4 regions of the Arthrobacter sp. 8AJ genome follow, and region 4 is predicted to be linked to each of the others. Evidence: predicted binding sites of a transcription regulator. Region 4 holds the regulator's gene; each other region holds the start of a gene.
What was found. Region 4 encodes Rex, which represses fermentation and respiration genes when NADH is low (regulators of the CRP and FNR family bind a similar motif). Its sites were predicted from a motif close to CTTGTGAANNNNTTCACAAG; they were not measured.
Positions count from the first base shown of each region.

Region 1: BACI349Y_RS08680 (glyceraldehyde-3-phosphate dehydrogenase) is a predicted target of Rex. The motif match lies at 6,838-6,857, and genes of this name have one in related genera.
Region 2: araB (ribulokinase) is a predicted target of Rex. The motif match lies at 4,714-4,733, and genes of this name have one in related genera.
Region 3: benA (benzoate 1,2-dioxygenase large subunit) is a predicted target of Rex. The motif match lies at 3,482-3,501, and genes of this name have one in related genera.

Region 1 covers NZ_LR733289.1:1,869,949-1,877,675, reverse strand. The annotation lists gene BACI349Y_RS08715 (DNA alkylation repair protein) at 1-629, shown strand, start outside; gene mptB (polyprenol phosphomannose-dependent alpha 1,6 mannosyltransferase MptB) at 636-2,192, opposite strand; gene orn (oligoribonuclease) at 2,348-2,977, shown strand; tRNA gene BACI349Y_RS08700 (tRNA-His) at 3,107-3,179, shown strand; gene def (peptide deformylase) at 3,310-3,882, shown strand; gene BACI349Y_RS08690 (HNH endonuclease family protein) at 3,934-4,731, opposite strand; gene BACI349Y_RS08685 (hypothetical protein) at 4,858-5,067, opposite strand; gene BACI349Y_RS08680 (glyceraldehyde-3-phosphate dehydrogenase) at 5,143-6,621, opposite strand; gene BACI349Y_RS08675 (TspO/MBR family protein) at 6,893-7,426, opposite strand; RNA gene rnpB (RNase P RNA component class A) at 7,471-7,727, opposite strand, start outside.
Region 2 covers NZ_LR733289.1:3,346,604-3,354,330, forward strand. The annotation lists gene BACI349Y_RS15505 (LacI family DNA-binding transcriptional regulator) at 1-497, opposite strand, end outside; gene araA (L-arabinose isomerase) at 537-2,057, opposite strand; gene BACI349Y_RS15515 (L-ribulose-5-phosphate 4-epimerase) at 2,087-2,815, opposite strand; gene araB (ribulokinase) at 2,812-4,572, opposite strand; gene chvE (multiple monosaccharide ABC transporter substrate-binding protein) at 4,840-5,967, shown strand; gene mmsA (multiple monosaccharide ABC transporter ATP-binding protein) at 6,074-7,603, shown strand; gene mmsB (multiple monosaccharide ABC transporter permease) at 7,608-7,727, shown strand, end outside.
Region 3 covers NZ_LR733289.1:500,453-508,179, forward strand. The annotation lists gene BACI349Y_RS02275 (TetR/AcrR family transcriptional regulator) at 1-627, opposite strand; gene BACI349Y_RS02280 (hypothetical protein) at 777-965, shown strand; gene BACI349Y_RS02285 (benzoate/H(+) symporter BenE family transporter) at 1,010-2,293, opposite strand; gene catA (catechol 1,2-dioxygenase) at 2,385-3,266, opposite strand; gene benA (benzoate 1,2-dioxygenase large subunit) at 3,596-4,981, shown strand; gene benB (benzoate 1,2-dioxygenase small subunit) at 5,017-5,553, shown strand; gene benC (benzoate 1,2-dioxygenase electron transfer component BenC) at 5,676-7,247, shown strand; gene BACI349Y_RS02310 (1,6-dihydroxycyclohexa-2,4-diene-1-carboxylate dehydrogenase) at 7,247-7,727, shown strand, end outside.
Region 4 covers NZ_LR733289.1:965,074-972,800, reverse strand. The annotation lists gene BACI349Y_RS04505 (TlpA family protein disulfide reductase) at 1-510, opposite strand, end outside; gene BACI349Y_RS04500 (histidine phosphatase family protein) at 546-1,226, opposite strand; gene BACI349Y_RS04495 (YceI family protein) at 1,441-1,989, shown strand; gene BACI349Y_RS04490 (hypothetical protein) at 2,223-3,050, shown strand; gene BACI349Y_RS04485 (redox-sensing transcriptional repressor Rex) at 3,122-3,826, opposite strand; gene BACI349Y_RS04480 (glutaredoxin family protein) at 3,837-4,091, opposite strand; gene BACI349Y_RS04475 (HAD family hydrolase) at 4,170-4,988, shown strand; gene BACI349Y_RS04470 (30S ribosomal protein bS22) at 5,094-5,192, opposite strand; gene BACI349Y_RS04465 (helix-turn-helix domain-containing protein) at 5,344-5,556, opposite strand; gene BACI349Y_RS04460 (3-deoxy-7-phosphoheptulonate synthase) at 5,711-6,832, opposite strand; gene BACI349Y_RS04455 (acetylxylan esterase) at 7,076-7,727, opposite strand, start outside.

The sequences.
Region 1 (7,727 bases), 900 kb from region 4:
CGGGAGCGCAGGCCTACATGAAGTCCGAGCTCCCCTCGCTCGGCGTACGGGTTCCCGAGGTGCGGCGCATCGCGAAGCGGGCTGCCCGGGAGCATCCGCCGGTTTCCGCCGGGCAGCTGCGCGCCACCGTGCTGGACCTGTGGCGCACCTCCACGTTCCGGGAGGAGAAGTACGCGGCCATCGACCTGACAGCACACCGGCTGGTGGCCTCCGACCTGGACATGCTTCCTGTGTACGCAGAAATGATCCGGACAGGTGCATGGTGGGATTTTGCCGATGGCGTGTCCGGCCGGATCTGCACCCTGCTGCAGTCGCACCCCCGGGAGATGTCCGGTCTCCTGCTGCAGTGGAGCAAGGACCCCGACCTTTGGATCCGCAGGGCCGCCATCACGTCGCAGTTGCGCGCCGGGAAGGCCACCGACACGCGACTGCTCGCCGCCATCATCGAGCCGAACCTGGCGGACCGGGAGTTCTTCATCCGCAAGGCCATCGGCTGGGCGCTGCGCGAGTACGCCAAGACCGCACCGGAGTGGGTGGAGGCGTTCGTTTCCCGCAACAAGGACGCCATGAGTCCGTTGTCGCGGCGGGAGGCCCTGCGCAGAATCAGCGCCGGGGCCGCACAGCAATAGCCGCCGCTAGATCACGGGACGTTCGACGACGGGCTGGTGCGATTTGCGGAACAGCCTGCGGGTGCCGGGGTCCCAGAAGATCAGGTACAGGGCAAAGAGCAGGGCGGTCAGCGCCGCGGCAACGCGGGCCAGGGCGAGGGCGAAGCCGAGGTCCTGGGTCTGGAGGTACGGGAAAACGTCCAACTGGTCCGAAATCGCGTAGATCATGAAGAAGGACACCACGAAGTACAGGGCCTTGACCTGCCAGTCGTTCCTGATGCCGGTCACGGCAAAGAGCGGTATGAGCCAGACGACGTACCAGGCCTGGATGATGGGGGCCAGCAGGACCACGGCCGCCAGGGCGAGCGTGAGGCGGCGCATCAGGCGGTCGTAGTCACCCTTGAAGATCTGCCAGGCGACGATGCCCACGGCCAGCAGCTTGCCGGCGTCGAATACCCAGCCCGCGGGGACCGAACCGTCAAAGCCGAAAGCGGTGGCCAGGGATCCGACCACCATGCCAATCAAGCCCACCGGGGCGTACCAGATCGAAATGCTGCCCGGCGCGGACAGGCCGTTGATCCAGCCGAAGCCGAACCCGTTGACCATGCTCAAGGCGGTCAACAGCGCCAGGCTCAGGCCGGCCGTCAGGGCCCAAAACGCCACTTTCCGGAGCCAGCCCGCGTTCCGGCCTGCCCACAGGAGGCCGATGAAGGGCAGGAAGACAATGGTGATGGGCTTCACCGCGATGGAAAGGGTCACCAGGGCGATGCCACGGACCTGGCGCCGGGTCGCGGAGTAGTACAAGCCTGCCAGGGCGAGCCCGATCATCAGGGAGTCGTTGTGGACACTGGCAATGAAATTGGTCAGGAAGAGCGGGTTGGCCACGGTCAGCCAGAGAGCGCGGTGCGGGTTCACGCCGTGCAGTTCGGCGAGCCGGGGCACGTAGACGACGCAGAGCACCACACCGGCCAGCGCCACCAGCCGGAAGAGCATGACGCACGCCTCCGGCTGGACGTTGGTCACCCAGACGACGAACTGCTCGATCCACAGGAACAGCTGGCCATAGGGAACCGGCGCCTCGGTCCACATTTTGTCGGCGCCGAGCTGGAAGTAGTTGGACAGCGCGGAAATGCCGTTTTCGTACGGATTGAAGCCCTCCACCATCAGGCGCCCCTGCCCGATGTACGCATACACGTCGCGGCTGAACAGCGGCACGCTGAACATCATGGGAAGTCCCCATGCCACCACCGCGGACAGGGTTGCCCGCCGTGCCTGTTCACCCCACACCCGGACTTTCTGGCCCAGCCGCAGCCAGGCACGCACCAGCAGCATGCCGCCGATGGCCACCAGGACGATGGACAGCGCCACGCCGGGAGCCTCCGTCCGCATCCAGATAAACACGGGCATCCGCCGCAGTTCCGAGACCGGGGCCAGCCAGCCGACGCCAATGGAGCCAATCATCATGAACATGGAGCCCAGGAAACCGGCAAGCAGGGGTGAGCGCGGATTGTCCACCTCGGCACTGCCCGTTCCGGCAATACCGGCCGCCGCCATCTCCCCCGTTGCGGGCACAGGCGCCGTCATCTCAGGATCGTCCAATCTTGTTGCGTTTTCCGCTGTTGATCCGGCGGGCCGCACGGGCCGGCCGGGACACGATTAAGGGGCGGAAGGGCGACCCGCCGCGTACCGAAATCCTAGCATCGGCAGGGTGCCCGGAAGTGTAACGGTAGGCTGGTCCGGTGCCTATATCTAACGAACGAATCGTCTGGATCGACTGCGAAATGACCGGCCTGGACATCAAGAACGACGCCCTGATCGAGGTGGCAGCACTGGTCACCGACTCGGAGCTCAACATCCTTGGTGAGGGCGTCGACGTCGTCATCAAACCCGACGATGCCGCAGTGGCCCAGATGTCCGACTTCGTCCGGGACATGCACACCAAGTCCGGGCTGCTGGCGGAGCTGCCACACGGCAAGACGATGGCAGAAGCAGAGGCCGCGGTCATGGAGTACATCTCCACGTGGGTCCCGGATCCGCGCAAAGCACCTCTGGGCGGCAACTCCGTGGGAACCGACCGGGTGTTCCTGTCCCGCGACATGCCTGCCGTGGTGGAGCACCTGCATTACCGGGTCATTGACGTCAGCACCATCAAAGAGCTCTCGCGCCGGTGGTACGCCCGGGCGTACTTCCAGTCGCCGGCGAAGAAGGGTGGCCACCGCGCGCTGGGAGACATCAAGGACTCCATCGACGAGCTCCGCTACTACCGCGAGGCAGTGTTCGTCCCCGGCCCCGGGCCGGACAGCGCCACCGCACAGAAGATTGCCAGGGGAATCACCAACGGGGACGCCGGGAACCAGTCCGCGGAGTAATCTGCGCCACGTTTTGAGGAAATTTCGCTCAAATCGCTGAAAGTGGACAAAGCACCCTGTTCGAGCAGGTAAGCTATTTGAGTTGCGTTTCCAGGGAGCCGCTCCGGTGGAATTCCCTTGAGGCACATGGTGGGCGTAGCTCAGTTGGCAGAGCGCCTGGTTGTGGTCCAGGAGGTCGCGGGTTCAACCCCCGTCGCTCACCCTCACGGGGCGGCACATGCAGCCGTCAACAAAGGAGGCCGCACCGGATATCCGGTGCGGCCTCCTTTGTCGTGCCCCACCGGGCACACGCATTGCAGCCGGGGACACCGCGAAGCCGAAGGACTACTGATATGACCGTTCTGCCGATCACCATCTGGGGCGAGCCTGTCCTGCACCGCCGCGCCGCCAAGGTGGAGGTCTTCGACGACGAACTGCGCACCCTGATTGCCGACATGTTCGAAACCAACGACGCCGCCAACGGGGTGGGCCTGGCCGCCCCGCAGATCGGCGTCGGCAAGCGGATCTTCGTTTACAAGTACGCCAATGACGACGGCGCTCCCCCAACCGGCGTCCTGGTGAATCCCGTCCTGACCCTGTCGAAGGTCTCAGGTGCTGCTCCCGATCCTGATGAAGAGGAAGAGGGCTGCCTGTCCTTCCCGGGCGAACAGTATCCGCTCAAGCGGGCCGAATGGGCCCGGGTGGAGGGCTTTGACGGGTTCGGGGAACCGGTCCGCTTCGAGGCCACAGGCTGGTTTGCCAGGGTCATCCAGCACGAGTATGACCACCTGGACGGCAAGCTGTACGTCAACCGGCTGTTGGACCGGTATTCCCGCAAGGCCATGAAGCAGGCCAAGAAGAACGGCTGGGGCGTGCCGGGGCTGACCTGGATGCCCGGCGTTGACCCGGATCCCTTCGGACACTGACCGGTCCAGCCACGGGGCCGCCGGCCACCGAGCCGGCCCTGCGGATGCCGGTCAGCCTGCCGTAATGGTCTGCTGCTGGGGGCAGGAGGCCAGGACCCGCTTCATGGCGTCCTTTTCCGCTGCCGTTACCCACAGCCCGTACGCGGCCTTCACGGAAATCTGCCGGGCCACGTAATGGCAGCGGATTGCCGTGTTTTTGGGCAGCCAGGTAGCGGCGTCCCCCGCGCTTTTTTGCTGATTGGCGGCGCCGTCCGCCGCGATGAGGTTCAGGGGATCGTTTGCCAGGCTCTGGCGTTCCTTCGGCGCCAAACGCTGGGCGCCCTTTTGCCAGGCATCACCCAGGGCGACGACGTGGTCGATCTGGACCGCGCGGCTGCTGTCCGAACCGCGCCGGAAATCAATATCCTGCCCCGTGTAGGGTTCCCGGAAGTGCCCGGCCGTCACCTTGCAGGAGGAACCCTCTGAGAACACAACATCGGCGAGGTCCCGGCGAAGAATGTCATTGCGGGTGTCGCAGCCGTTGCGGTCCACATCGAGCCAGGCCTGGCCAAAGGCCTCCCGGCTGTAATCGGTGCTGGGCGCCCGCCCTTTGACAGCCAGGCCGTCAAGGGCTGCGAGGGCGCTGCCGGCCGGCACAGGGTTGGGTTCCTGGACCGGCTTCATCCAGGCGGGGTCGAAGACCGGCGCCTCCGTGGGCCCCTCCGTGGCGGGCCCGGCTGCCGCGAACTGTCCGGCGGTGAAGAACCAGAACAGTGCGGCAAGGACGGAGACCGCGGCCGTCACCAGAAGCGCCCAGGCCTGCCGGGAACGGCGGCGTGCGCGGCGGTAGGCGGACCAGCTGACGGTCACGGGGTTGACGCCGGGAGGGGAAAGTCGGGCACCCCAAGAGCCTAGGACAATGGGGCCGGCCGTCCGCTGATATCCACACTGTTGAGGACGAGTGATGGGTCACAGCGCCCGGTGGTGGCCGCCGGGTTATTGTTCTCTGGTGACCCTACGCAGGTCTTCTTCCGCGATGGACAGCAGGTCCTCGAGCTGGCGCACCCGCTCGTCGGTGACGTCGCCGGTCCTCTGGGCGGCACGGGCGCGTTCCAGGAGCCGCACGGCTTCCTTATGGTTGGCTTTGGCCACGTCCAGTGCGTGCTCGAGGGTGGTTTCGTGCTGAAGTGTCGATTCGTTGTCCATGCCACCAGTGTGGTCCCGTTTCCCGGCTGATTCCAGAGAATCAGCCGGGAATTCGCAGGACGCGGGCGAAGGTGGCTAGACGGCGATCGCGGCCAGGGCGGCAGCGCTTTCCTTGGCAGGGAAGGACGGCGGGTTCACGCCTGCCATCTCTTCCATGACGCGGACCACCTGGCAGCTGTAACCGAACTCGTTGTCGTACCAGACGTAGAGGACCAGGTTCTTGTCCGTGGACACGGTCGCCAGGCCGTCCACGATCCCGGCGCGGCGGGATCCGACGAAGTCGGTGGAGACAACCTCGGGCGAGTCGATGTAGTCGATCTGCTTGCGCAGGTCCGAGTGGAGCGACATTTCACGCAGGTAGTTGTTGACCTCGTCCTTGGTGGTGCCGTTTTCAAGGGTGAGGTTCAGGATGGCCAGCGAAACGTCCGGGGTGGGGACCCGGATGGAGCTGCCGGTGAGCTTGCCCAGGAGTTCGGGCAGGGCCTTCGCCACTGCCTTGGCCGCACCGGTTTCGGTGATGACCATGTTCAGCGCAGCGGAACGGCCGCGGCGGTCGCCCTTGTGGAAGTTGTCGATCAGGTTCTGGTCGTTGGTGAAGGAGTGGACGGTTTCCACGTGGCCGTGGACCACGCCGAACTTGTCGTTGATGGCCTTCAGGACCGGGGTGATGGCGTTGGTGGTGCAGGACGCCGCGGAAACGATCTTGTCCGAGTCGGTGATGTCCCGGTGGTTGATGCCGTGGACGATGTTCTTCAGTTCACCCTTGCCCGGCGCGGTCAGCAGGACCCGCGCGACGCCCTTGCTCTGCAGGTGCTGGGACAGGCCTTCGGCGTCGCGCCAGCGGCCGGTGTTGTCCACCACCAGGGCGTTGTTGATGCCGTAGGCGGTGTAGTCGATGGTGGCGGGGTCGTTCGAGTAGATGACCTGGATCTGGACACCGTTGGCAGTGATGGTGTTGGCCGCCTCGTCGATCCGGATGGTGCCTTCGAAGGACCCGTGGACGGAGTCGCGGCGCAGCAGGCTGGCCCGCTTGGAGAGGTCGTTGTCGGATCCGCGGCGCACCACAATGGCGCGCAGGCGCAGGCCGTGGCCACCGCCGGCCTTTTCGATGAGGAGGCGGGCCAGGAGGCGGCCGATGCGGCCAAAGCCATAGAGCACGACGTCGGTGCTGGTGCGGTCATCGCCGCCCCGCTTGCCCACGATTTCGGCGAGCTCTTCGCGGAGGAATTCCTCCAGCGTGGCGCCGTTGCCTTCTTCCTTGAACTTCTGGTTCAGGCGGGCGATGTCGATCGCGGCGGCACCCAGTTCGAGTCCGGCCAGCGTGTTCAGCAGGGGCGCCGTGTCCTCCAGGAGCAGTTCGTCCTTGCTCATCCGGCGCGCGAAGCGGTGCGCCTTGAGGATGTTCATGGTGGACTTGTTGATCAGGCTCCGGCCGTGGATGCTGGTCACCACGTTGTTTTCGCGGTACAGCCTGCCGATCACCGGGATCATGGCCTCGGCGAGGGCCTCCCGGCCCATCCACGTATCAAGACAAGAATCAGACGTCTGGCTCACAGAAATACCTTCCTCGGTTCAGCCGTGTACGTCGTCGTACACAGATGTAGGCCACCTGATGATGTCCAGGGGCACCGGCGCCCGCAGGGGATGGTCCCCAGGCGCCTGGATCGCGTGCAAAGAAAAACCGCCGGTTGCGGACGCAACTTTCGGCGGTAGAACTCCTGCGTCCGGAATCCATTCTAATTTGGCACGGTCCACGGAACACGCTCGGGATGCGTGAAATCACTCACACGCCCGGGGCGGACCGCACAACGCAGACTGCCGGCCTTCAGTTGTGGATGGCAGAGTACAGGTTCAGGCTGGCGGAGAACACGAGCCAGGAAAAGTACGGCAGCACCAGGTACCCGGCGGTGGCGTCCACCGGTCCGAAGCGCAGGATCAGGAACGCCAGGGTTGCGGTCAGCGCGCAGATGACAGCAAAGGCTGCCCACAGGGCCACCACTCCAAGCATGGGATACATCGCGAAGAACGTCACCGGCCACGCAGTGTTGAGCAGCAGTTGCCCCACATAGCCGGCAAGGGTGCCCCCGGACAGGCGCCCTTTGCGCCAGACCAGCCAGGCCGCTGCCGCCACGCCGGCATAGAGCACCATCCAGGTGGTGCGGAACATCCACGACGGCGGCATCCACGGAGCTTTCAGCGAGCCCGCGTACCAGCCGTTGGAGTTAAGGATGATGGGAACTGAGGCGAGTACCCAGGCCAGCGCGGAAAGGGCCAGGAAACCGGCGAGGGCAACACCCTGTGAACGGACGCCGGGAATGCCCGCTGCGGGTGCGGGACGGGTTTCAGGAATTACGGGCACGGTTCAGGATCCCCGACGCATAGCCCGTGGTCAAACGCGGTTTAAGGATGGGACAGCCGATACGCCGGGTTCTGTTCTCCCCTGCCGTTACCGGAAAGGGAGCGACGGCCATCCATCTACGAGTACCGTTGCCGGCACCCTCCAGCGGCCTACCCGGACACTCGGGCGGGCAGCCCTCGAACGTGTCCTGTCTGGCCTTGCTCCGGGTGGGGTTTACCTAGCCTTCCCGGTCACCCGGGAAGCTGGTGGTCTCTTACACCACCGTTTCACCCTTACCTGCCCTCCCCGGCCGGAGCCGGAA
Region 2 (7,727 bases), 2.4 Mb from region 4:
ACGGAGTCATTTCCGTTGGGACCGACGGCCACCACCGGCACTCCAATGGGCAGTTCCGCCAGGGCGGCCAGCGTCTCCAGGTGCGGGACGATCACTACTATTCCGTCCACCGACTGGTCCAGGAAGTGCCGGACGGCGTCCAGGATCGCGTCCCGGTTGACCTCCCGCAGCGCCGCGACGCTGACGAAGTATCCTGCGTCCCGTGCAGCACGTTCCACTCCCAGCAGGGTGTTGGCAGGGCCGTACTGCGAGAGCTCGCTGCCCAGGACGCCGATGGTCTGCGAGCGCCGGGTGACCAGGCTCCGCGCGGCGGTGTTGCGGCGGTAGCCGAGTGCGGCAATCGCCGCTTCCACCTTGCCGCGGGTGCCGGAGCTGACATTGGGGTGGCTGTTGACCACCCGTGACACGGTCTGGTGCGAAACCCCGGCCAGTTCCGCCACGTCCTCGAGCGTTGGCAGCCGGGGTGGCCTGCCGTCCGTCACGGGGTTCCGCTCCATGGCAGCCGCCGGGGCCGGCACCTCAGCCGTGCCACTGGGTCAGATCCCGCCGGCCAGTTTGTAGTAGGCGGCGTTCCAGTTCAGGTCCTTCTTGAACTGGCGGATGGTGGTGCCTTCGTCGATGGTGAGCAGTTCGGTTTTGGCGATTTCGGCGAAGTCCTCGAAGACGTCCATGCCCACCTGGGTGGAGAGCACGGTGTGGTGGGCGGCGCCGGCGGTCAGCCAGGCGGCGGCCGAGGTGGCGAAGTCCGGCTTCGGCTCCCACAGGGCGCGGGCCACGGGGAGGTTGGGCAGCGGCTGGTCCAGGGGAACGACGTCGACGGCGTTGGCCACCAGGCGGAAACGGTCCCGCATGTCGGACAGGGCGACGACGACGCCCGGCGAGGCGTCGGCGTCGAACACCAACCGGACAGGGTCTTCCTTGCCGCCGATACCCAGGGGGTGGATTTCCAGCCGCGGCTTTGCTGCCGTGAGGGAGGGGCAAACCTCGAGCATGTGGGCGCCCAGGATCTTTTCGGAGCCGGGTTCCAGGTGGTACGTGTAGTCCTCCATGAGGGATGCGCCGCCGGGCAGGCCGGCGCCCATCACCTTGGCGGCGCGGACCAGGATGGCGGTCTTCCAGTCGCCCTCGGCGCCGAACCCGTACCCGGCGGCCATGAGCCGCTGCACGGCCAGGCCCGGCAGCTGGCGGAGGGCACCGAGGTCCTCGAAGGACGTGGTGAAGGCGGCGGAGCCGTTGCCTTCCAGGAAGCTGCGCAGGCCCAGTTCGATCCGGGCGCCATACCGCAGCGATTCGTGCCGGGCCGCGCCTGCGCGGAGCTCCGGCACCACGTCGTAAAGGTCCTCATACTCGGCCACCAGGGCGTCGACGTCGGACTCTGCAGCACCGTGGACGGCGTCCGCGAGCTCGTTGACGGACCAGGTGTTGACCGCGACGCCGAAGCGCAGCTCGGCCTCGGTCTTGTCGCCTTCGGTCACGGCGACGTTGCGCATGTTGTCGCCGAAGCGGGTGAGCTTCAGGCTCCGGACGGCGGCCCAGCCGGCGGCGGCGCGCTGCCAGGAGCCCACCTGGCGTGCCACCTCGGGGTTGGAGACGTGCCCGACGACGGTCTTCCGGGCGATGCCCAGGCGGGACTGGATGTAGCCGAATTCGCGGTCGCCGTGGGCGGCCTGGTTCAGGTTCATGAAGTCGAAGTCGATGTCCGCCCACGGCAGGTCGCGGTTGGCCTGCGTATGCAGGTGCAGCAGGGGCTTGCGCAGCAGGTCCAGGCCCTGGATCCACATCTTGGCCGGGCTGAAGGTGTGCATCCAGGCCGTCACTCCGATGACCGAGTCATCCGAGTTTGCCTCCAGGGCGGTGCGCCGGATGGCATCGGAGTCGGTCAGGACCGGCTTCCACACGATCCGCACGGGAACCGACGAGGAGGCATTGAGCTGGTTGGCGATCTCCTGCGACTGGGCGGCCACCTGCTTGAGGACTTCCTCCCCGTAGAGGTGCTGGCTGCCGGTGAGGAACCAGACTTCGTAGCCGTCGAGGGAGGTGTTTGCTGCGGTGCTCATGGATTCTCCTGGGAAGAGTCTTGGGCCGGTTATTGGCCGTAAACGTTCTGGTAGCGGGCGTAGAGGGAGTCGATGTGGTCCTGGTTGATGGGCAGCGGCTCGCCCAGTTGCCGGGAAATGTGGACGGTGCGGGCCACTTCCTCGCACATGACGGCGGCCTTCACGGCGGACCGGGCATCCTTGCCGATGGTGAACGGGCCGTGGTTCTGCATCAGGACCGCCGGGGATTTGGAATTCTTCAGCGTCTCCACGATCCCGTGGCCGATCGAGTCGTCGCCGATCAGCGCGAACGGGCCCACCGGGATGGAGCCGCCGAACTCGTCCCCCATCATGGTCAGCACGCACGGGATGGCTTCGCCCCGGGCGGCCCAGGCGGTGGCGTAGGTGGAGTGGGTATGCACCACCCCGCCCACCTCCGGCATGTGCCGGTACACATAGGCGTGCGCGGCGGTGTCCGACGACGGCGACAGCGGCGGGTTGCCCCAGTCCACCGTGCCGCCCCCACCAAGGTTGGTGCCCCTGACCGGGGTGCCGTACAGGTCGGTCACGATCATCTGCTCCGGGGTCAGGTCCTGGTACGAGACACCGGAGGGCTTGATGACCATGAGGTCGGTGCCGGGCACGCGGGCGGAGACGTTGCCCGCGGTCCACACCACCAGGCCATACCGGGTCAGCTCGGCGTGCAGGGCGCACACCTCCGCCCGGACACGGGCGATGGTTTCCAGGAGGCCGGTTCCGGCGCCTGCTGAGGCGCTCATGCGGACACCTCCACGGGTGATTCGGACACGGAGCCTGCGCCGGAGAGGCCGGTGCGCGCGGCTTTGCGCTGGATGGCCTTGAGCCGGTGCATGACGTCGTTGCCGCCCCTGCCGAAGTAGTCGTGAAGGGCCTTGTATTCCTGGAACAGTTCTTCGTAGGCGGCCGCGTTTTCGGGAATTGGCGTGTAGACCTCCCCGGGCTCGGCACCCATGGCCGCGGCGGCCGCACGGATGTCCGCGTATTCGCCCGCTGCGACAGCAGCGTGGATGGCCGATCCCAGGGCCGGACCCTGTTCCGAGCCGATGGTGGACAGCTGCAGGCCGGTGGCGTCTGCGTAGATCTGCATCAGGAGCCTGTTCTTGAGCAGGCCGCCGGCCACGATGAATTCCTTGACCGGAACCCCGGCGTCGCGGAAGGCGTCCACGATGGTGCGGGTTCCAAAGGCGGTGGCTTCCAGCAGCGCGCGGTAGGTGTCCTCGGGCCTTGTGGCCAGGGTCTGGCCCACCACAATGCCCGAAAGCTCGTGGTCCACCAGGACCGAACGGTTGCCGGAATGCCAGTCGAGCGCGATCAGGCCGTGCTCTCCGATGGCCTGCCGGGAAGCCAGTTCGGTGAGGTACTCGTGGATCCCCAGTCCGACGTCCTTGGCAGCCTGGTGGTATTCGGGCGGGACGCCGTACTTGGTGAACCAGCCGAAGATGTCGCCCACGCCTGACTGTCCGGCCTCGTAGCCCCACAGGCCCGGCACGATTCCACCATCCACGGCACCGCACATTCCCGGCACCTCGCGCAGCTCGCTGCCGTTCATGACGTGGCAGGTGGAGGTGCCCATGATCGCCACCAGCTGGCCGGATTCCACAGCCTTCGCGGCCGGGGCCGTGACATGGGCGTCAACGTTTCCCACGGCCACCGCGATGCCCTCGGGCAGCCCCGTCCAGGCGGCTGCCTCCGCCGTCAGGGTGCCGGCGGCGTCCCCCAGCTGGCCGATGGTGTGCTCCAGCTTGGAGCTGACAAAGTCCTTGAAGTCCGGGTTCAGGGCAGCCAGGAACTCTTCGGACGGATACCGGCCGTCCTGGTAGATGCCCTTGTAGCCGGCAGTGCAGGCGTTGCGGACATACCGGCCGCACAGCTGCCAGACGATCCAGTCCGCAGCCTCCACCCAGTGGTCCATCGCGGCGTAGGCCTCCGGGTCCTCCTCCAGCAGCTGCAGCCCCTTGGCGAATTCCCATTCGGAGGAGATCAGGCCCCCGTAGCGGGGAAGCCAGTCCTCCCCCCGTTCAGCGGCAAGCCGGTTGATCCGGTCGGCCTGGCCCTGCGCAGCATGGTGGCGCCAGAGCTTTACATAGGCGTGCGGGCGGTTGGCGAAGCCGGGCAGTTCGTTGAGGGGCGTGCCGTCCGACTTGACCGGAACCATGGTGCAGGCAGTGAAATCCGTGGCAATGCCGACGACGGCGGCGGGGTCGATCCCGGCGTTCGCCACCGCGGCGGGGACGGCGGTCCGCAGGACGTCCCGGTAGTCGTTGGGCACCTGAAGTGCCCATTCCCCGGGAAGGCGGGCGCCGTCGTCGCCCGCGGTGTCCCGGGGCAGGACGTCGGTAACCACCGCGTGGGGGTACTCATGGACGGCGCTGCCCAGTTCCTTGCCGTCGCGGACACGCACCACCACGGCACGGCCTGAAAGGGTTCCGTAATCCACCCCGATGACACAATGGTCATGGTGGGACTCGGAGCCGGGAGTGAACAGCGCATCTGGCATGGGGTTGCCTCCGTCCGGGAGGCTTAGGCCTCATTACCGGGTTTGTAGGGGTCAGGGTGTAGCTACGTGCTGCAGCAAGTGTGAACGCTAACAAAGAAGAAGTCAATGAAGCCGAAAAGTTTCCGAAATTCCTGCCGGGCAGTCTTGTTAGCGTTCACAAACCGGTCTATATTGAACCGACACATCAACAATGTGGCCAGGACCAGGGAGCACTGGTGCTGCCTGGTCCACCAACACTTCGCGGCAGTGCTGCCGCGGAAGGAGAAAATGGTGAGAATCAAAAAACTGATGGGCGCGGTGGCCCTTGTCCTCGCCCTGACGGTGGGCGCCACAGGTTGCGGCTCCCGCGGCGGGGCCAGCGAACCCAGCGGTGCCGCCAAGCCCAGTGATTCACTGGTAGGCATTTCAATGCCCACGCAGACATCCGAACGGTGGATCGCTGACGGCGCCAACGTGGAGAAGTCCCTGAAGGACCTCGGCTACAAGACGGACCTGCAGTTCGCCAATGACGATATCCCCACGCAGGTGTCGCAGATCGAGAACATGCTGACCAAGGGCGCCAAGGCCCTGATCATCGCCGCCATTGACGGCACCACCCTGACTGACGTCCTGGCCAAGGCCAAGGAGCAGAACGTCAAGGTCATCGCGTACGACCGCCTCATCAACGGCACGCCCAACGTCGACTACTACACCACGTTCGACAACTACACCGTTGGTGTCCAGCAGGCCACCTCGCTGCTGACCGGGCTGGGCCTCGTTGATGCCAGCGGCAAGAAGGTGGACGGCAAGGGCCCCTTCAACATCGAGCTTTTCGCGGGCAGCCCCGACGACAACAACGCCAACTTCTTCTGGACCGGCGCCATGGACACCCTCAAGCCGTACATGGATGCCGGCACCCTGAAGGTCCCCAGCGGACAGACCAAATTTGAGCAGGCAGCGATCCTCCGCTGGCAGGCACCCGTGGCCCAGAAGCGCATGGAGGACATCATCACCTCCGCGTACAGCTCCGGCACCAAGCTGAACGGCGTCCTGTCCCCGTATGACGGCCTGTCCATCGGCATCATCTCGGCCCTCACCAGCACCGGCGGCTACGCCAAGGGAAGCCTGCCCGTAGTAACCGGCCAGGACGCCGAAAAGGGTTCCGTGAAGTCCATCGTCGCCGGCGAGCAGTACTCCACCATCTTCAAGGACACCCGCCAGCTCGGCGCGCAGGCCGTCAAGATGGTTGATGCTGTCCTCAAGGGCCAGGAACCGGAAACCAACGACACCAAGACCTACAACAACAAGGTCAAGGTTGTCCCGGCCTTCCTGCTGAAGTCCGTGATCATCACCAAGGACAACTACAAGAAGGAACTGATCGACTCGGGTTACTACAAGGACTCCGACGTCAAGTAGTCAGCGCCCGGGGGCTGTGGCCGGACCTCCATCCGGCCACAGCCCCGCCCGCAGCCTCCTGCAGCAGCAGGAAGGCCCAGCTTCGACCAGTCAGTGGGAATTGACGATGAACACACCCATTCTTCAAATGCGAGGAATCACCAAGACGTTCCCGGGCGTGAAAGCGCTGCAGGACGTCACCCTGGATGTGAACCGTGGCGAGGTCCACGCCATCTGCGGTGAAAACGGGGCCGGCAAATCAACGCTCATGAAAGTGTTGTCCGGCGTCTATGCACACAACACTTTCGACGGGGAGATCCTGTTCGAGAACGAACCCTGCAACTTCTCCAGCATCTCGGACAGCGAGAAGCGCGGGATTGTCATCATCCACCAGGAACTGGCCCTGAGCCCGTTCCTCTCCATCGCCGAGAACATCTACCTGGGCAATGAACAGGCCACCAATGGATGGGTGGACTGGCGCAAGACCAACCTCGAGGCAGCCAAGCTGCTGGCCCGCGTTGGCCTGGACGAGAATCCTGTCACCCCCGTGCAGCACATCAGTGTCGGTAAGCAGCAGCTGGTGGAAATCGCCAAGGCATTGTCCAAGGAAGTGAAGCTGCTGATCCTGGACGAGCCCACGGCCGCCCTCAATGACGAGGATTCCGGCCACCTGCTGGACCTGATCCTCCACCTGAAGGGCCAGGGCGTCACCAGCATCATCATCAGCCACAAACTCAATGAGATCCGCAAGGTGGCGGACGCCGTCACCATCATCCGGGACGGCAGGACTATCGAGACCCTGCGGCTCGACGAAGGCCAGATCACCCAGGAGCGGATCATCCGCGGCATGGTGGGCCGGGACCTGGAGAGCCTGTACCCGGACCGCGAGCCGCGAATCGGCGAGGAAGTGCTGCGGATTGAGGACTGGTCCGTGCGCCACCCCCAGGACCACAGCCGCATGGTGGTCAACAACGCCAACCTCCACGTCAGGAAGGGCGAGGTGGTGGGCCTTGCCGGCCTCATGGGTGCCGGCCGCACCGAACTTGCCATGAGCGTCTTCGGCCGCACCTACGGCACCGCCACCTCCGGCAAGGTCTACAAGTACGGCGAGGAAATCAACACCGCAACGGTGTCCGACGCTATCAGGCACGGCATCGCCTACGCCACCGAGGACCGGAAGCACTACGGGCTGAACCTCATCGAGGACATCAAGCGGAACATTTCCCTGGCAGCCCTGCGTAAGCTCGCCAAGGGCGGCTTCGTGGACAAGAACCAGGAAACCGTGGTGGCCAACGGCTACCGCACGAGCATGAACATCAAAGCCCCGTCGGTGGCCGCCATCACCGGGAAGCTGTCCGGCGGAAACCAGCAGAAGGTGGTACTGAGCAAATGGATGTTCTCCGACCCGGACGTACTCATCCTCGATGAGCCCACCCGCGGAATCGATGTCGGGGCCAAGTACGAGATCTACACGATCATCGCCAAACTCGCGGCCGAAGGAAAAGCCGTGATTGTGATTTCCTCGGAGCTCCCCGAGCTCCTGGGCATCTGCGACCGAATTTACACCCTCGCTGCCGGGCACATCACCGGTGAGGTGCCCATCGCCGAGGCCACACAGGAGACCCTGATGCACTACATGACCAAAGAGAAGGAATAGCGAAATGTCCGCCCTACGAGAATCGCTCGGATTCCTCACCAGCCGCCTCCGCCAGGTCGGCATCTTCGTTGCCCTGATCCTGATCGTCCTGCTGTTCCAGGGACTGACGGGCGGGATCCTGCTG
Region 3 (7,727 bases), 460 kb from region 4:
TCAGGGCTGTGAGGGGCCCTGGGCGTCGCGGTTGTCGTCCGGGACCGGTGCGAGCGCGATCTGCTCCGTGCGCGCAATGCTCCGCTGGATGGAGGCCTTGTCCACCCCGAGCAGCGCCGTCAGCCACACGCCGTTCTGGATGACCACGATGTCCGACGCCCGCTCCCTGCACGCTTCCCAGGACAGTCCGGGCCTGGCGCTGGACACCAGCGCCGCGAGCCCGTCGATGTACCGGTCGAAGGCGGCGGCGTTGATCTGTGCGTAGTCCTCGTCCGCCTGGGCCAGGGCCCACAGGTGCAGGCGCAGGGACAGGTAGCGGGTGGTCAGCAGGTCAGCGCCGGCAACGCGCCGGAGCGCGCGGCGCAGCTGTTCATCGGGGGTAACCGACGGGTCTGGGGCGACCAGTAAAAGGTCATGCTCATCCACGCGGCGTAGGGCAGCGCGGATCAGGGTGGTCTTGTCGTCGTAGTAGTAGTTGACCAGGCCCAGTGCCACGCCGGCTTCCCGCGCCACGGCGCGCATGCTCACGCCCGAAATCCCGTGGCGGGACAGCAGGTCCATTGCCGCTTCGAGGATGCGGGTCTGCCTGTCCACTTGTTCGCCGGAAGTCACGGCACTGGTCCCCATCTGGCCAGACTATTGCCTAACACTGCACGTGCATAACGCGGTACCGCCACGCCCTCCCCGCAGCCCGATGGGGCTGATGATGTTTGAAGCCTTCTTCCGCAGGGCACGGTGGTTGTACACCGGGATTGACCAGTACAGCTTGGAGAACGATGGAAAGCGCAAGCCTTATTGCCCTCTTGTTTGCCGGCGCCGTCCGCGCGGGCGAAAGTGCGCAGCCCCACGCGCCGCAACTCAGCGCGAAGCCCGGGTGGAAGCGGGCCGCGTGGCTGGCGTTCAGGAGCAGGACGGCGACTTTCCTGCACCGGCTGGCCTGGGCGCTGGAACCGGACCCGCGCTGACGCAGAAGAAGCCCTGCCGGGCGCCGTAACATGGCCGGCCCGGCTCAGGGCTGGGCGTGGTCGGCGCGCTCCAGCAGGCGGGACACCCCGTAGCCGATGACCAAGCCCCAGAACGCTGCGTGGATGTTGAAGAGGTTCATGCCGGAAATGGTCACCACGAACGTCACCAGCGAACCCATGGTGAAGCTGGTGGCAAAGGCCGTGACGAAGGCCTGCTGTAGGGCCCGCAGCATTGCGATGCCGCCCAGTGCCAGGACGAACTCCTTGGGCGCGGCCAGCATCAGCCGGGTCAGGGTGGGGGCAAACGCTGCGAACACCAGGGCCAGGAGACCGTACGCCACGGCAGCCGTGTATTGGCGCTCCCTCTTCCCGGACGAGGTCAGCAGGGCGTTGGTGGGGCCTGTGACGCAGGCCGAAACGGCGCCGAAACCGGCATTGAGCACTGAAAAAGCGCCGGAGGCAATGGCGAAGGCGTTCACGGGCGGACGGTGCCCGGCGGCGCGGAGGACGGCGATGCCCTGGCCGTTTTGGACAAACAGCACGGTGAGGGCCAGGGGAACCACCAGTTCCAGCTGGGCAGCCCACGTGAATTCAGGGGCGGTGAACACCGGGGTGGCCAGGAGCTGCCCGCCGGGGGACAGCCTGAACTGCCCGCTGGCCGCCACGGCGATGCAGCCTGCCACCAGGGTGCCCAGGACCGGCGGCAGGAACCTGCCAAGCCCGGGAACTGCGGTGAGGACCAGGAACGCGGCCACCATCGGAGCAGCCACGGCCGGGTTGTCCTGGGTGGAGGCAACGATGTCTGTGCCGAACTTCAGGAACACCGCGGCCACCATGGCCATCACCAGCGGCATGGGCACCAGTGCCATGGCTTTACGCACCACCCCGGTGGCACCCAGGGCGAGGATCAGCACGCCCGAGGTGAAGAAGGCCCCGACGACTTCGGGGAAGGCCAGGTGCTGAAGGGACGGTCCCAGGAGCACCGTGCCGGGGATGGACCAGGCGAAGCCCAGGGGCTGCCGGTAAATGAGCGACATCAGCAGCGTGGCCGCCCCGCCGGAAAAGAGGATGCCAAAAACCCAGGACGACAGCTGGCCCTGGGTCAGGCCGCCGGCCGTCCCCACGGCCAGGGTGACGGCGATGGGTCCGGACGCCGCGAAAATGAGCCCGATGGCCCCGTTGGAGACATAGGACAGTTCCAGGTCGCGAAGAATCCGGCGGGGACCCGCGGGCCGGACCCCCGGGCGTTCCAGCAGGGGTTCCGGCGCCGGCGCCGGCGGGGCTGACCCGACGGATGTGGCGGCCGGGTCGGGGCGGGGATGGCTCATCGGAACTCCTGGCTGGCGCGGAAAAACCGGAGGCGCTCCGAAGCATCAGCTCCGGAGCGCCTCCGTGCGGGGGTGTCTCCCAGTTTGCGTGCTACTTCTTCTGGCCCTGCTTTGCCAGGACGTAGTCATAAACTACTTCCTCGCCCTTGCCGTCGGTACGGGGGCGCGGGTCCAGCATCAGTTCAGGCTTCACTGCCGAGGCGATGTCGTCCGAGTTGTGGGGATCGCCGGGGAAGTACAGCTGCTGCGTGACCGGCTCGTAGCCCGGCGCGGACACCTTGATGTGGATGTGCGCGGGACGCCAGGCGTGCCAGCCCGCGGCGTTGATCAGCTGCCCGCAGGCGCCGTCCGTAGGGATCTGGTAGGGCGCCGGACGCATGGTGTTGATCTCGAACCGGCCGTCGTCGGAGGCCTTGACGGTGGCCCGGAAGAGCCACTCGGGCATGCCCGGGGCGTACTGGGAGTAGAAGCCGGCGGCGTCCGCGTGCCAGATCTCCACCTGGGCACCCTGGATGGGGTTGCCGTCGGTGTCGGTGAACTGGCCGGTGAACCGCAGCGGAGTGCCCTCTTCGTCGTCGCGCATTTCCACGGTGGCGGGCGTCTGGAGTTCCGGAGAGCCGGGAACGTAGTAGGGACCCTCGATGGTGCCGACGGTGCCGGGACGGTCCTGGGAGTTCACGTCCTCAACGGTGTGTTCCAGCCAGACGTCGAGGAACAGCGGCCATTCACCGTCCGTGCCCACCTTGATCAGCCAGGCTTTGAGGGCGTTGTATTCCTCGTAGGTGACGTGGTGCTCGACGACGATGTCGTTGGCGGCCTTGATCAGTGCGCCGGCCAGCAGGCTCACCCGTTCCTTGGATACATCCACCCGGGAGAGCTTGCCTGACGCGGCGAACCGTTCGGTTGCCTTGGAGCCTGCTTCGACGGCGGTGCCTTCGTTTTCCGTGCGGCTGTCCGTTGGGGTTTGGGTCATGACGATGTCCACCTTCTTCATTGAATGGGACAGGAAGGGCTCCTGCTCCGCACGCGGCCCGCGGGGCGGGACGTTCCACCTGCCCTGCTCGGCACCGCGTGATCTTGGTCTCAAGCGTAGGCCCGGAGATAAGGACGCTACAAATATCAACTAGGCGTCTTTTGAGTCATTATCAGTACATAAAGACACCCTTGGTGGAACCTAGGCATTTGCCTGATGTGAGGCCAATCACGAGCGGCAAGAATTGCTGGACAACGTCCGCCGCCGAAGCCTCTTCCCGAGTGGACCTCCGCCCATCCGTCCAGCAATCTCCAATGAAGGAGCACGCCATGACCGAGAACCTGATCCATGCCCGCGAGGTCCTTGCCGACGCCGTGATCGACGACCGCGAGAACGGCGTCATCCGGGCCAAGCGCGAGATCTTCACCGACCAGGAGATCTTCGAACTCGAGATGAAGCACATCTTCGAAGGCAACTGGGTGTACCTCGCCCACGAGTCGCAGATCCCCAACGTGGGGGACTACTTCACCACCTACATCGGCCGGACCCCCGTGATGATCACCCGGGACAAGGACGGGCAGCTGAACTGCCTGGTCAACGCCTGTTCGCACCGCGGCGCCATGCTGTGCCGCCGCAAGACGGACAACCGCACCACCTTCACCTGCCCGTTCCACGGCTGGACCTTCAAGAACTCCGGCGAGCTGCTGAAGGTCAAGGACTCCCGGAACGCCGGCTACCCCGAGACCTTCAACAAGGAAGGCTCACACGACCTCACCAAGGTGGCCCGCTTCGAGTCCTACCGCGGCTTCCTGTTCGGCTCGCTGAAGGCCGACGTGCTCCCGCTCGAGGAACACCTCGGGGACGCCACCAAGGTCATCGACTCCATCGTTGACCAGTCGCCCGAAGGCCTGGAAGTGCTGCGCGGTTCCTCCACCTACACCTATGACGGCAACTGGAAGGTCCAGGCCGAGAACGGCGCCGACGGCTACCACGTCACCGCCGTGCACTGGAACTACGCAGCCACCACGGCCCGCCGCAGCGCCGGTGACTCCGCCAACAAGACCAAGGCCATGGACGCCGGCAAGTGGGGCAAGGTCAAGGGCGGCTTCTACTCCTACGACCACGGCCACCTGTTGCTGTGGCAGGAATGGACCAACCCCCAGGACCGCCCGCTCTGGGACCGCCGCGACGAGCTTGTGGCCAAGTACGGCGAGGAGATGGCCAACTTCATGATCAACATCTCCCGCAACCTCTGCCTGTACCCGAACGTCTACATCATGGACCAGTTCTCCTCGCAGATCCGCCACTTCCGGCCGATCTCCGCGGACCAGACCGAGGTGACCATCTACTGCATCGCCCCCAAGGGCGAGTCCCAGGAGAACCGTTCAAAGCGCATCCGCCAGTACGAGGACTTCTTCAACGCCACGGGCATGGCCACCCCGGACGACCTGGAGGAATTCCGCTCCTGCAACAAGACTTACTGGGCCACCAGCGCACCGTGGAACGACATGACCCGCGGCTCCACCCACGAGATCGCCGGACCGGATGAGCAGGCGCAGGCCCTGGGCATGAACCGGGTGATCGCCTCCGGCGTGCGCACCGAAGATGAGGGGCTCTACCCCATCCAGCACGGGTACTGGAAGGAAGTCATGGACCGGGCGCTGGCGGAGGAAGAGGAGCGTTCCGCCCTGGATTCCGTTCCCGTCACCGCCTGAGAGAGCCCGCCGGAACCACAGAGAGCGCAGAACCCATGACCAACCTGACCCACACCGCCCCGGTCCTGAAGACCGCGGAGGAAATCGCAACCCTCGAAACCGTCCGGGCGTTCCTCTACCGGGAAGCCCGCCTGCTGGATGACCGCCAGTTCGATGAATGGCTGGAGTGCTACCACCCGGACTCCGAATTCTGGATGCCGGCCTGGGACGTGGACGACCAGCTGACACAGGACCCCCAGAACGAGATCTCCCTGATCTACTACGACAACCGCGGCGGCATCGAGGACCGGGTATTCCGGATCAAGACCGACAGGTCATCGGCCACCTCCCTCCCGGAGCCGCGCACCGGCCACAACATCACGGACGTGGAGGTTTTGGCGAACGACGGCGGCAAGGTGGAGGTGCGCTTCAACTGGTTCACCCTGTACTTCCGCTACAACACGACGGACACGTACTTCGGCACCAGCTACTACACGGTGGACCTTTCCGGCCCGCAGCCGGTGATCCTGAAGAAGAAAGTGGTCCTGAAGAACGACTACATCCACCACGTGGTGGACGTCTACATGATCTGACCTGCCCCAGCCGGCGCCCGGTACGTACGGGCGCCGCACGGCAGGTCCCATTCCGTGCCCGCCGGGCACGCCCCAACTTTTCCCCGGACGCGACGACGCGCCCGCCCAGTCAGGAGGACCCCATGGGCCACAAAGTAGCCCTCAGCTTCGAAGACGGCGTCACCAAAGTCATCAAGGTCGGCGACTATGAGACCGTCATGGACGCGGCCTACAAGGCGCGGATCAACATTCCGTCGGACTGCCGCGACGGCGCGTGCGGCACCTGCAAGGCGTTCTGCGATTCAGGCTCCTTCGACCCGGGCGACTTCATCGACGACGCCATGACCGAAGAGGAGCTCGAAAAGGGCTACCTGCTGACGTGCCAGGCCGTCCCGGAGTCCGACCTGGCCATCCAGATCCCGGCCACGTCCGAGTCGGCCAAGACGGCGGCCGCCACCTTCAGCTCCACCATCAAGGAGCTCAACCGGCACACGGACACCACGGTCTCCTTCACCCTTGAGGTGGACAACCGCGACGCGCTGGCCTTCCTCCCCGGGCAGTACGTCAACCTCAAAGTCCCCGGCACCGACGCCGAGCGCTCCTACTCCTTCAGCAGCGGCCCCGAGGTCCAGGACGCGTCCTTCATGGTCCGCGTGACCCCGCAGGGCGCCATGTCCGAGTACCTGCGCGACCGCGCCGCGGTAGGCGACGCCATCGAATTCACGGGCCCGTACGGATCCTTCTTCCTGCGCGAGCCGAAGCGGCCCCTGCTGCTCCTGGCCGGCGGCACCGGCCTGGCCCCGCTGCTGTCCATCCTGGAGAAGCTTGCCGAGAACCCGCCGTCCACCCCGGTCCACCTCATCTACGGGCTCACCCGCGAGGCGGACATCGTGGGCCTGGACTGGCTCCGCGCCTACGAGGCGAAACTGCCCGGCTTCAGCTGGGACTACATCGCCTCCGAGCCCGGCACCTCCGCCCCGCACACCGGCTACGTCACCCAGATCATCGAACCGAAGCACCTCAACGACGGCGACGTGGACATCTACCTCTGCGGCCCTCCGCCCATGGTCAACGCCGTCTCCAAGTGGCTGGACACCGAAGGCATCAAGCCCGCCAACTTCTACTTCGAACGTTTCGCGCCGAAGGAGACCACCGGGGGCGACGCCGAAACCGGTGCCCCGGCACCGGCCGGGAAGATCCAGGCCGAAGGCGACACCATGAGCCGCGGCGAGGCCGTCTCCTCGCTGGAGACCGGCCGGCTGGATTTCCGCAAGGAGGACAGCTTCGCCCAGCTGGACGCCCGCATGGGCCTGGAACTTGCGGTCAGCGAACTGCTGCTGGGAAGGCTCAGCGAGCAGCAGCTGCGCCAGTTCCGCCGGCTCGCGGAAGCCACCACCGGCTCGGTGCAGGGCGGGAACATCACCGACCCCGAGGAGTTCGCGCGCACCAACGAGGAATTCCACGAGTACCTCTTCATGGTCTGCGACAACCCGATGCTCCTGGAGTCCTACCGGCGCCTGGACGTCCACGCCCAGATGGCCGCGGCCTTCGAGGCCGGCACGCCGATCTTCGAACGCGTCACCCAGGACCACCTTGAGATCGTGAATGCCTTCGAACGCGGCGACAAGGACCACCTGCGCGCCGTCATCACCGCCCATGCCCAGGACGCGAAGGACACCATGGCCGGGGCCATCGACGCCAAGGCCGCCCGCTGATGGCTGCGCCGTACGCCGGGCAATACGTGACCCCTGGCCGGTTCGGCGGCAAGGTCGCCGTCGTCACCGGTGCAGCCCAGGGGATCGGCCAGAAGGTGGCCGAACGCATCGGCGCCGAAGGCGGCGCCGTGGTCCTGGTGGACCGCGCGGACCTGGTCCACGACGTTGCCCGCGGCATCGGCGAGGCCGCCAGGGCGTCGGATTCCGGGGGCTCGGCCACGGCCGTCACCGCAGACCTGGAGACCTTCGCCGGCGCCACCCAGGCCATCAAGGCCGCGCTCGCGGCCCACGGGCGGGTGGACGTCCTGGTCAACAACGTGGGCGGGACCATCTGGGCCCGCCCCTACGAGGAGTACGACGAGGACAAGATCGAGAAGGAAATCCGCCGCTCGCTCTTCCCCACGCTCTGGACCTGCCGGGCAGTCCTGCCGGCCATGATCGAGCAGGGCTCCGGCACGATCGTGAACGTCTCCTCGGTAG
Region 4 (7,727 bases):
GGCCACCCGTCCCTGCTTGTCCAGCACCAGGGTGGTGGGCACGGCCCCGGGCGGCACCAGGCCGGACACGGACAGCAGGACGCCGCCGTCCTTGTCGTCGAAGCTGGGGTAGGTCAGGTTGAAGGTCTTTTCGAAAGCCTCTGCCGTGGGCTTCTCGTCCCGGAGGTTGACGCCGAAGAACTGCACGCCCTGGTCCTTGAACTCCTGGTGCAGTTCCTCAAGGAGCGGCGCTTCCACGCGGCAGGGGGCGCAGGCGGCAAACCAGAAGTTCAGGACGCTGACCTTGCCCTGGAAGTCGGCCGGGGTGACCGCGGCGCCACTGAAGAGCGCGCCCTGGATCTGCACGGCTTCCTTGCGGTCCCCGGCGGCGAACTCGGTCACGGAACCGTCGCCGGCAACGTAATTCTTGTTGTCTCCCGCCTTGGCCTGCTTGGCCAGCGCATCCTCCTGGGCACAGCCGGAGAGGCCAAGGGTCAGCGCGGTCAGGGCCATGCCGCCTGCTGCAAGCATGCTGCGGCGCGAGGGAAGGTTGTTGTTGCTCACTGCTAGGCTCCAGGGGTGCTGGCGGCACCGGGAAGAAGGGACGCCGCGGGTTCGCTGTACTCGACCCGCACCAGCGAGCCGTCGTCGTCGAACACCAGGGACGTGACGGATGTCAGGGTGCACTCGCGCTTGCGCGGGTCATGCCACAGCGGCCGGCCCTCCGCGCTCAGCCGTGCCGCCCAGATGGGCAGCTGGTGGCTGACCAGGATGGCCTCGGGGCCGGCGGCGCCGAAGTCGCCGGCTGCCAGTTCGATGGCCTTCAGCCGGGCGTCCTGGACGGCAGCCGCCACCCTCGCGGCCTGCTGCTTGTACGGCTCGCCCCATGACGGGCGCAGCGGGTTGACCAGGCGCGGCCAGTGCCTCGGCCGGCGGAGTTCGGCTTTGGTGACCTTCATGCCCTCGAAGTAGTTTTCCGCTTCGATGATGCGCCCGTCGGTGTGGATCTGCAGGTGCAGCGCCTCCGACGTCGGCCGCGCGGTTTCCTGCGCACGGTCCAGCGGCGAGGCGGCCAGGTAGGTGATCCGGGCGCCGCCCGCGGCACGCTCGCGGAAGTGTTCGGCAAGCATCCGGGCCATCTCCTGCCCCAGTTCGGAGAGGTGGAATTCCGGGAGCCGTCCGTAGAGAACGCCGTCGGGATTGTGGACCTCGCCGTGGCGGAGCAGATGGACAGTGGCTTGGGGCATGTTTACCAGTTTCTCAAAGATGGCGTGCGATCCGAAATCTTCCGCACGTGCTTTCTACAAAGAGTAGAACTCAAGTTTCTGAAGAAATGTTCCGAAACCGGGAACAAAAGATGCAAACGCATGTTTATACTGAATGCAGCAAGTTAGTTGAGACTTCAACCGATGAAGGTTCAACCGCACGACCCCAGCAGCATTCACACCAAGGAGCAACATCATGGCACTTCCCGCAGACGTCACCACCGGCACCTGGACCCTGGACAACTCCCACAGCGAGATCGGCTTCACCGTCCGCCACGCGGGCATCAGCAAGGTCCGCGGCCAGTTCAAGGAAGCCGAGGCCACCCTGGACCTCGCCGAGAACGTGGCCGACTCCAAGGTCAACGCCACCATCAAGACCGCCAGCTTCGACTCCGGCGACGTCAACCGCGACGGCCACGTCCGCGGCGAAGACTTCTTCGACGTCGAGAAGTTCCCGGAAATCTCCTTCGTTTCCAACTCGATCGTCCCCAAGGGCGATGCCTACGAACTCCAGGGCGACCTCACCATCAAGGGCGTCACCCGTCCCGTGGCCCTTGAGACCGAACTCCACGGTGTGGCCGTCGATCCCTTCGGCAACACCCGCGCCGGCCTCACCGCCGAAACCACCATCAGCCGCAAGGACTTCGGCCTGACCTGGAACGCCGTCCTCGAGGCCGGCGGCGTGCTGGTCAGCGACAAGGTTGCCATCAACCTGGAACTGGCCTTCATCGCCCCCGCAGCATAAGTTTCCCCGTTCACGGCACCCCGGTACCAGGCCATCCCGGCCCGGTACCGGGGTGCCGTGTTTAACCAAGGGCCTTTCCCCCGGGTTCACCTGCCGGCCGCGGGCGTGGATCCCGCCTGAATCACCCACAACGCCACCCGCCGGGGGTACGGTGGACTTAAGCCACGCTGGGGGGAAGGCTGAGGACCGATTCCCGGCAGCCTACCTGGATCCCGACCTGCAGAAGGAACGCCATGAGTACTCCTCCCGTCCCGCCTCCCGCGCCCCAAGACCCCCACTCCGGCAATGGCCAGCCAGGGAACGGCCAGTCCGGCAGCCAGCAGCCCGGACCACAGCAGCCCCGCTACGGCCAGAACGCGCCGCAGTATGGCCAGAACGCTCCCCAGTACGGGCAGAACCAGCCCCAGTACGGTTCCCAGCCGCCCGCAGCGCCGCAGTACGGGCAAAACGCGCCGCAGTACGGTTCCCCGTACGGGCAGAACGCTCCGCAGGCCCCGGGCTACGGCCAGAATGCACCCCAGTACGGGCAGTCGCCGTATGGCCAGTCCCCTTACGGCCAGTACCCCTCGGAGCAGCCGCAGCCGGCCGGAAGCAACGGCGTCCCCCAGCTGGTGAACATCGCATTCTGGCTGCTGATCGCTGCCACCGCGATCTACGTCATCTCCATCCTCGTCAACCTCACCCAGCTGGATGCCCCGCAGTTCCGGCAGGAATTTGAACAGCAGGTCCGGGCCAGCGGGGCGGACATCACCTACGACGACATCAAGCCCTTCATCGCCGGCTCCCTGGTGGTCTTTGGCATCATCGGCGCCGCCCTCTACCTGCTGGTGGCCTTCTTCATCCGCAAGGGCAAGAACTGGGCACGCATCCTGGGAACCGTCTTTGCTGCACTGTCGGTCTTCGGCCTGTTCGGAATCCCCTCCTTTGCAACGATCGGGACCGTCCTGGGGATCGCCGCCATCGTCCTGCTCTACCTCCCTGCCGCTGCCCCCTACTTCCGGAAGCAGCAGCCCTTCGCCAACCCGTATTCCGGTGGCTTCGGCAACCCTTACGGGCGCTGACCACCAACCACAGAACGCAACGGCGGCCCGGGATGTCCAGCATCCCGGGCCGCCGCCCTTAAACCGTGCCCCTAGGCTGTCTGCCCCGGCGCCTGCGCCCGCTGGGCGTGGTAGGCCAGGATCTGCAGCTCCGTGGCCATGTCCACCTTGCGGAGGTTGACCCCTTCCGGAACCTGGAGCATTACCGGTGCGAAGCTGAGCACGCTGTGCACGCCCGCCGCCACCACCCGGTCGCAGATGCCCTGCGCCACCGCCGCAGGAAGCGCCAGCACCACCATGTTGGCCCCGGTGCGGTGGAGGACGGTCTCAAGGTCCGCGACGTCGCTGACCCGCAGCCATCCCACCTCGTTGCCCACCACCATCTGGTCCGCGTCGAAGATGGCCACCACATCGAAGCCACGCGATTCAAAGCCGCCGTAGCGTGCCAGCGCCTTGCCCAGGTTTCCGGCTCCGACGATGGCCACTTTCCAGTCATGCGTGAGCCCCAGGGCCGCGGCAATGTGGCGGCTGAGGTACTGGACCTCGTACCCCACTCCCCTGGTGCCGTAGGACCCCACGTGGGACAGGTCCTTGCGCAGCGTTGAGGAACTGACGCCGGAGGCTTCCGCCAAAGAGTCAGAGGAGACGCGCTCAACACCCTCGGCCAGCAGCGTGTTCAGGGCCCGGAGGTACAGGGTCAACCGGGCCACGGCAGCAGGGGGAATTTGCTTTGCCGGTGCACCCGCGGCATCCGGGATGCCCGGGACGGGCTGGGACGTTGAATCCAAGGACGTCACTCGCATCCCCCTAATTGGCCATGGCGCGCTGCAGGACGCGTTCCAGCCGGGCTTCGTCGATCTTCCAGAAGTCGCGCTGCACCCCGTCAACCAGGACCACGGGGATCTCTTCGGCGTAACGCTCCCGCAGTTCGGGCTGGTTGTCCACCAGCTCTTCGCTCCAGGTAAGGCCCAACGAGGCAGTGACCCGGCCGACGGCGTCGCGCGCCTCCTCGCAAAGGTGGCAGTCAGCTTTGGTGACCAGGACGACGCGGGGGGTAGCCATGGCTTAACGGTATCGCCGTTCGCGCCGTGCGGGTGACGCCGACGGCGGCCAGCGGGTGGATTGACTAGACTCAAGTCCATGCCCGAGGAGAAATACGTCGCCGTCGTCACGCGGCCGGTTGCTGCGCCGCAGCCCGGTGAAGCGGCGTTTTTCGATGTGGACAATACTTTGATGCGCGGGGCCAGCCTCTTCCACGTGGCGCGGAAGATGCACCAGCGCGGCGCGTTCACCCTGGCCCAGGCGGCCGGATTCGCGTGGAAGCAGTTCAAGTTCGTGGCGCGCGGTGAGAATATCGACGACGTCCATGCGGTCCGTGATTCGGCCCTGACGCTGGCCGCCGGCATCACCGTTGACGACATCAAGGCCCTCGGCGAAGAAGTCTACGACGAGATGATCGCATCGCGGATCTGGCCCGGCGCCAAGGCGTTGGCGGAACAGCACCTGCGGGTGGGCCGCCGCGTCTGGCTGGTGACGGCCACCCCCATCGAAGTGGCAACAGTCATCTCCACCCGGCTGGGGCTGACCGGAGCGCTCGGGACAGTAGGTGAGGTGTCGGACGGCATGTACACCGGGCGCCTGGTGGGGGACATCCTGCACGGCTCGGCCAAAGCCGTAGCGGTCCAGGGAATTGCGGACCAGGAGGGCCTGGACCTCAAACGCTGCTGGGCGTACAGCGATTCCTACAACGACGTGCCGCTGCTGTCACTGGTGGGACACCCCGTGGCCATCAACCCGGATGCCAAGCTTCGCCGGCACGCCCGGGACCGGAACTGGCCCGTGTATGACTTCCGCGCGGGCCGCCGCGCTGCCACGCTGGGCCTCAAGGCAGCAACCTTCGGCGGCGCTGTCTACGGCCTCTGGAAGGGCTTCGCCCGCATCCGCGGTCCCCGGGCATAAACCACCCTGCCGCAGCCAAAAGCCTGCAGTTCAAAACCCTGAAGACAAGAAAATGCCCGCCGCCTTTGGAAGGCGACGGGCATTTCCACGCTGTTCGAAGTATCTCTACTTCTTGTTGCGGCGCTGGTGACGGGTCTTGCGAAGCAACTTGCGGTGCTTCTTCTTGGCCATACGCTTGCGACGCTTCTTGATAACTGAACCCACGAAAGTTCCTTACAAACTAGATGCAGTACCTGCCTGATGGGGAATGTCCGCGGACAAAGCTACGAACTGAACAACTGACAGATTCTTACAATGACGTAAAACGTTCCTTAACAGGGTACCGCTTATCGGGGGCGGCTCGGGACAGGCCGCCTCAGGCGGTCTCGGTGTGGCCGTCCACAACCGCACCTTTGAGGTACTGTTCGACGGCGTTTTCGGGGACACGGTAGGAGCGGCCGAAGCGCACCGCGGGCATTTCGCCTGAGTGAACCAGGCGGTAAACAGTCATTTTGGAGACGCGCATGACCTCGGCCACTTCAGCCACGGTCAGGAACTTCGCGTTGGAGAAGTTCTGTTCTGCCGACATTTCCCTATTTTCCTTTGCTGACGGATGGACAACAGTGACCCCAGGTACGTGCCAATGCGGTGTTCCGATGCTGAGCCATCCACCAACCACCTAAACAGATACTCTAGATGTTCATGTGGCAGATGTGAAAGTAGTGTTTCCCCTATTTCGCCCCCTAATTCGAGGCCCGGCGCTTCCGTGCCGACGCCGCCAGCTGCTCCAGGACTGACGCGGAAACATCCCAGTCCATGCAGGCGTCGGTAACGCTCTGGCCGTAGACCAGTTCCGCCCGTCCCGCGGCGTGCTCCGCAACATCGAGGTTCTGGGCGCCGCCCACCAGGAAGCTCTCCAGCATCACACCTGCCACTGCCCGGGCCGCTGCGCCGCCTTCCTCAAGCTGGGCACCGATCTCCAGTGCCACCTCAGCCTGCCGGTGGTGGCTCTTGCCGCTGTTGGCGTGGCTCGCATCAACGATCAGGCGGGGGTTGAGCCCCTTGCCCGCCAGTTCGGTGGAGGCGCGTTCCACATCGGCGGCCGAGTAGTTGGGGCCCTTCCGGCCGCCGCGGAGGATGACGTGCGTATCGGGGTTTCCGGCCGTTGCCACCAGCGCGGCCCGGCCTTCGCCGTCGATCCCCAGGAAGGCCTGGGCCGCCGCGGCGGCACCGCAGGCATCGATGGCAACCTGCAGGCCGCCATCGGTCCCGTTCTTGAAGCCAATGGGCATGGAGAGCCCGGAAGCCAGCTGGCGGTGGATCTGGCTCTCGGTGGTGCGGGCACCGATGGCTCCCCAGGAGATCAGGTCCGCCATGTACTGCGGGCTGATCGGCTCCAGGAATTCGGTGGCGGTGGGCAGGCCCAGCGCCGTGACCTGCTGCAGGAACTGCCTGGCGGTGCGCAGGCCGGTCACCATGTCATGGCTGCCGTCCAGCCGGGGATCGTTGATCAGGCCCTTCCAACCCACGGTGGTGCGCGGCTTCTCGAAGTAGGTCCGCATGACGATCAGCAGGTCTTCCTTGTGCTTCTCGGCCTGGCTGACCAGCCGGCGGGCGTACTCCAGCCCGGCCTTGGGATCGTGGATGGAGCAGGGGCCCACGATGACCAGCAGGCGGTCGTCCACGCCGTCCATGATGGCGCGCACTTCGTCGCGTCCGCGTTCGACGACGGCGGCCTCCCGGTCACCCAGCGGCAGTTTGGTGAGAAGCGCCGACGGGGCGGGCAGCGCAGTGAATTCGCTGACGCGCAGGTTGGACGTGGACTTGGTGGCGCTGGCGGGGGCGGCTGCTGTTGCGGTGCTCATGTTCGGGGTCCTGTTCCAGATGGGAAGCGGGCCCGGATTTCAGAACCCGCCGGAGAAACGGCGAAGGGCAGAGAATGATCTCTGCCCTGTTGGCTCTGAAGGAAGTTGGATGCGTGTCAGTTAGACGCGGGCCCCTCCAGAGCCAACGAAAAATACGCATACCAACGGTTAGTCATGGAAGAGACCATAAACCCGGCACACGGCGGCCGCAAAATCGGTTGCGTCACATTCCGGCGCCGCAGCCTACCCCAGGAGCTTCCGCAGGAACTGCAGCTGGCGGATCCAGTGGTGTTCCTGGCCGCCCTCATGGTTGTTGAACCGGTACACCTCAATGTCCTTCACGGCACCGGTGGCCGATGAGGCGTGGGTGCCGGTCCCGTAGGCGTTGTAGCTGGCGAACACCGTGGACGGCGGGCAGATGTCATCCATTTGCGCAGCCGAGTACAGCGCCGGAACGGTGGCCCAGCGGGCCAGGTTGACGCCGTCGAAATAGTTCAGGACGCCAAGTGCGGCGTCGTAGCGGTCCCGGTGCCGCGCCAGGAACTGGGCGATCTCCGGATAGGGCCCCCGCGGAGTGATGTCGATGGCGCGGGGAAAGTCCTGCAGGAAGGGGACATCGGGCAGCGCGGCGATGACGCCGTCGAGCCGTCCCGCGGTGAGCCCCGCCGTGGCCACCACCAGGCCACCACCCTGGCTGACACCGGCCAGCACCACTTTGGCGGGATCGACGGCGGGGTGGGCCTGGGCAGCCTCCACCGCGCGGAAGGCGTCCACGTAGACACGGCGGTAGTAGTAGTCCTCCCGGCTGGCGATGCCCCTGGTCATGAGGCCCGCGTGCGCCACATCCCCCGCGGAGGGGTGGGGATCCGCGGTGTCCCCCAGCGTGCCGCCGTAC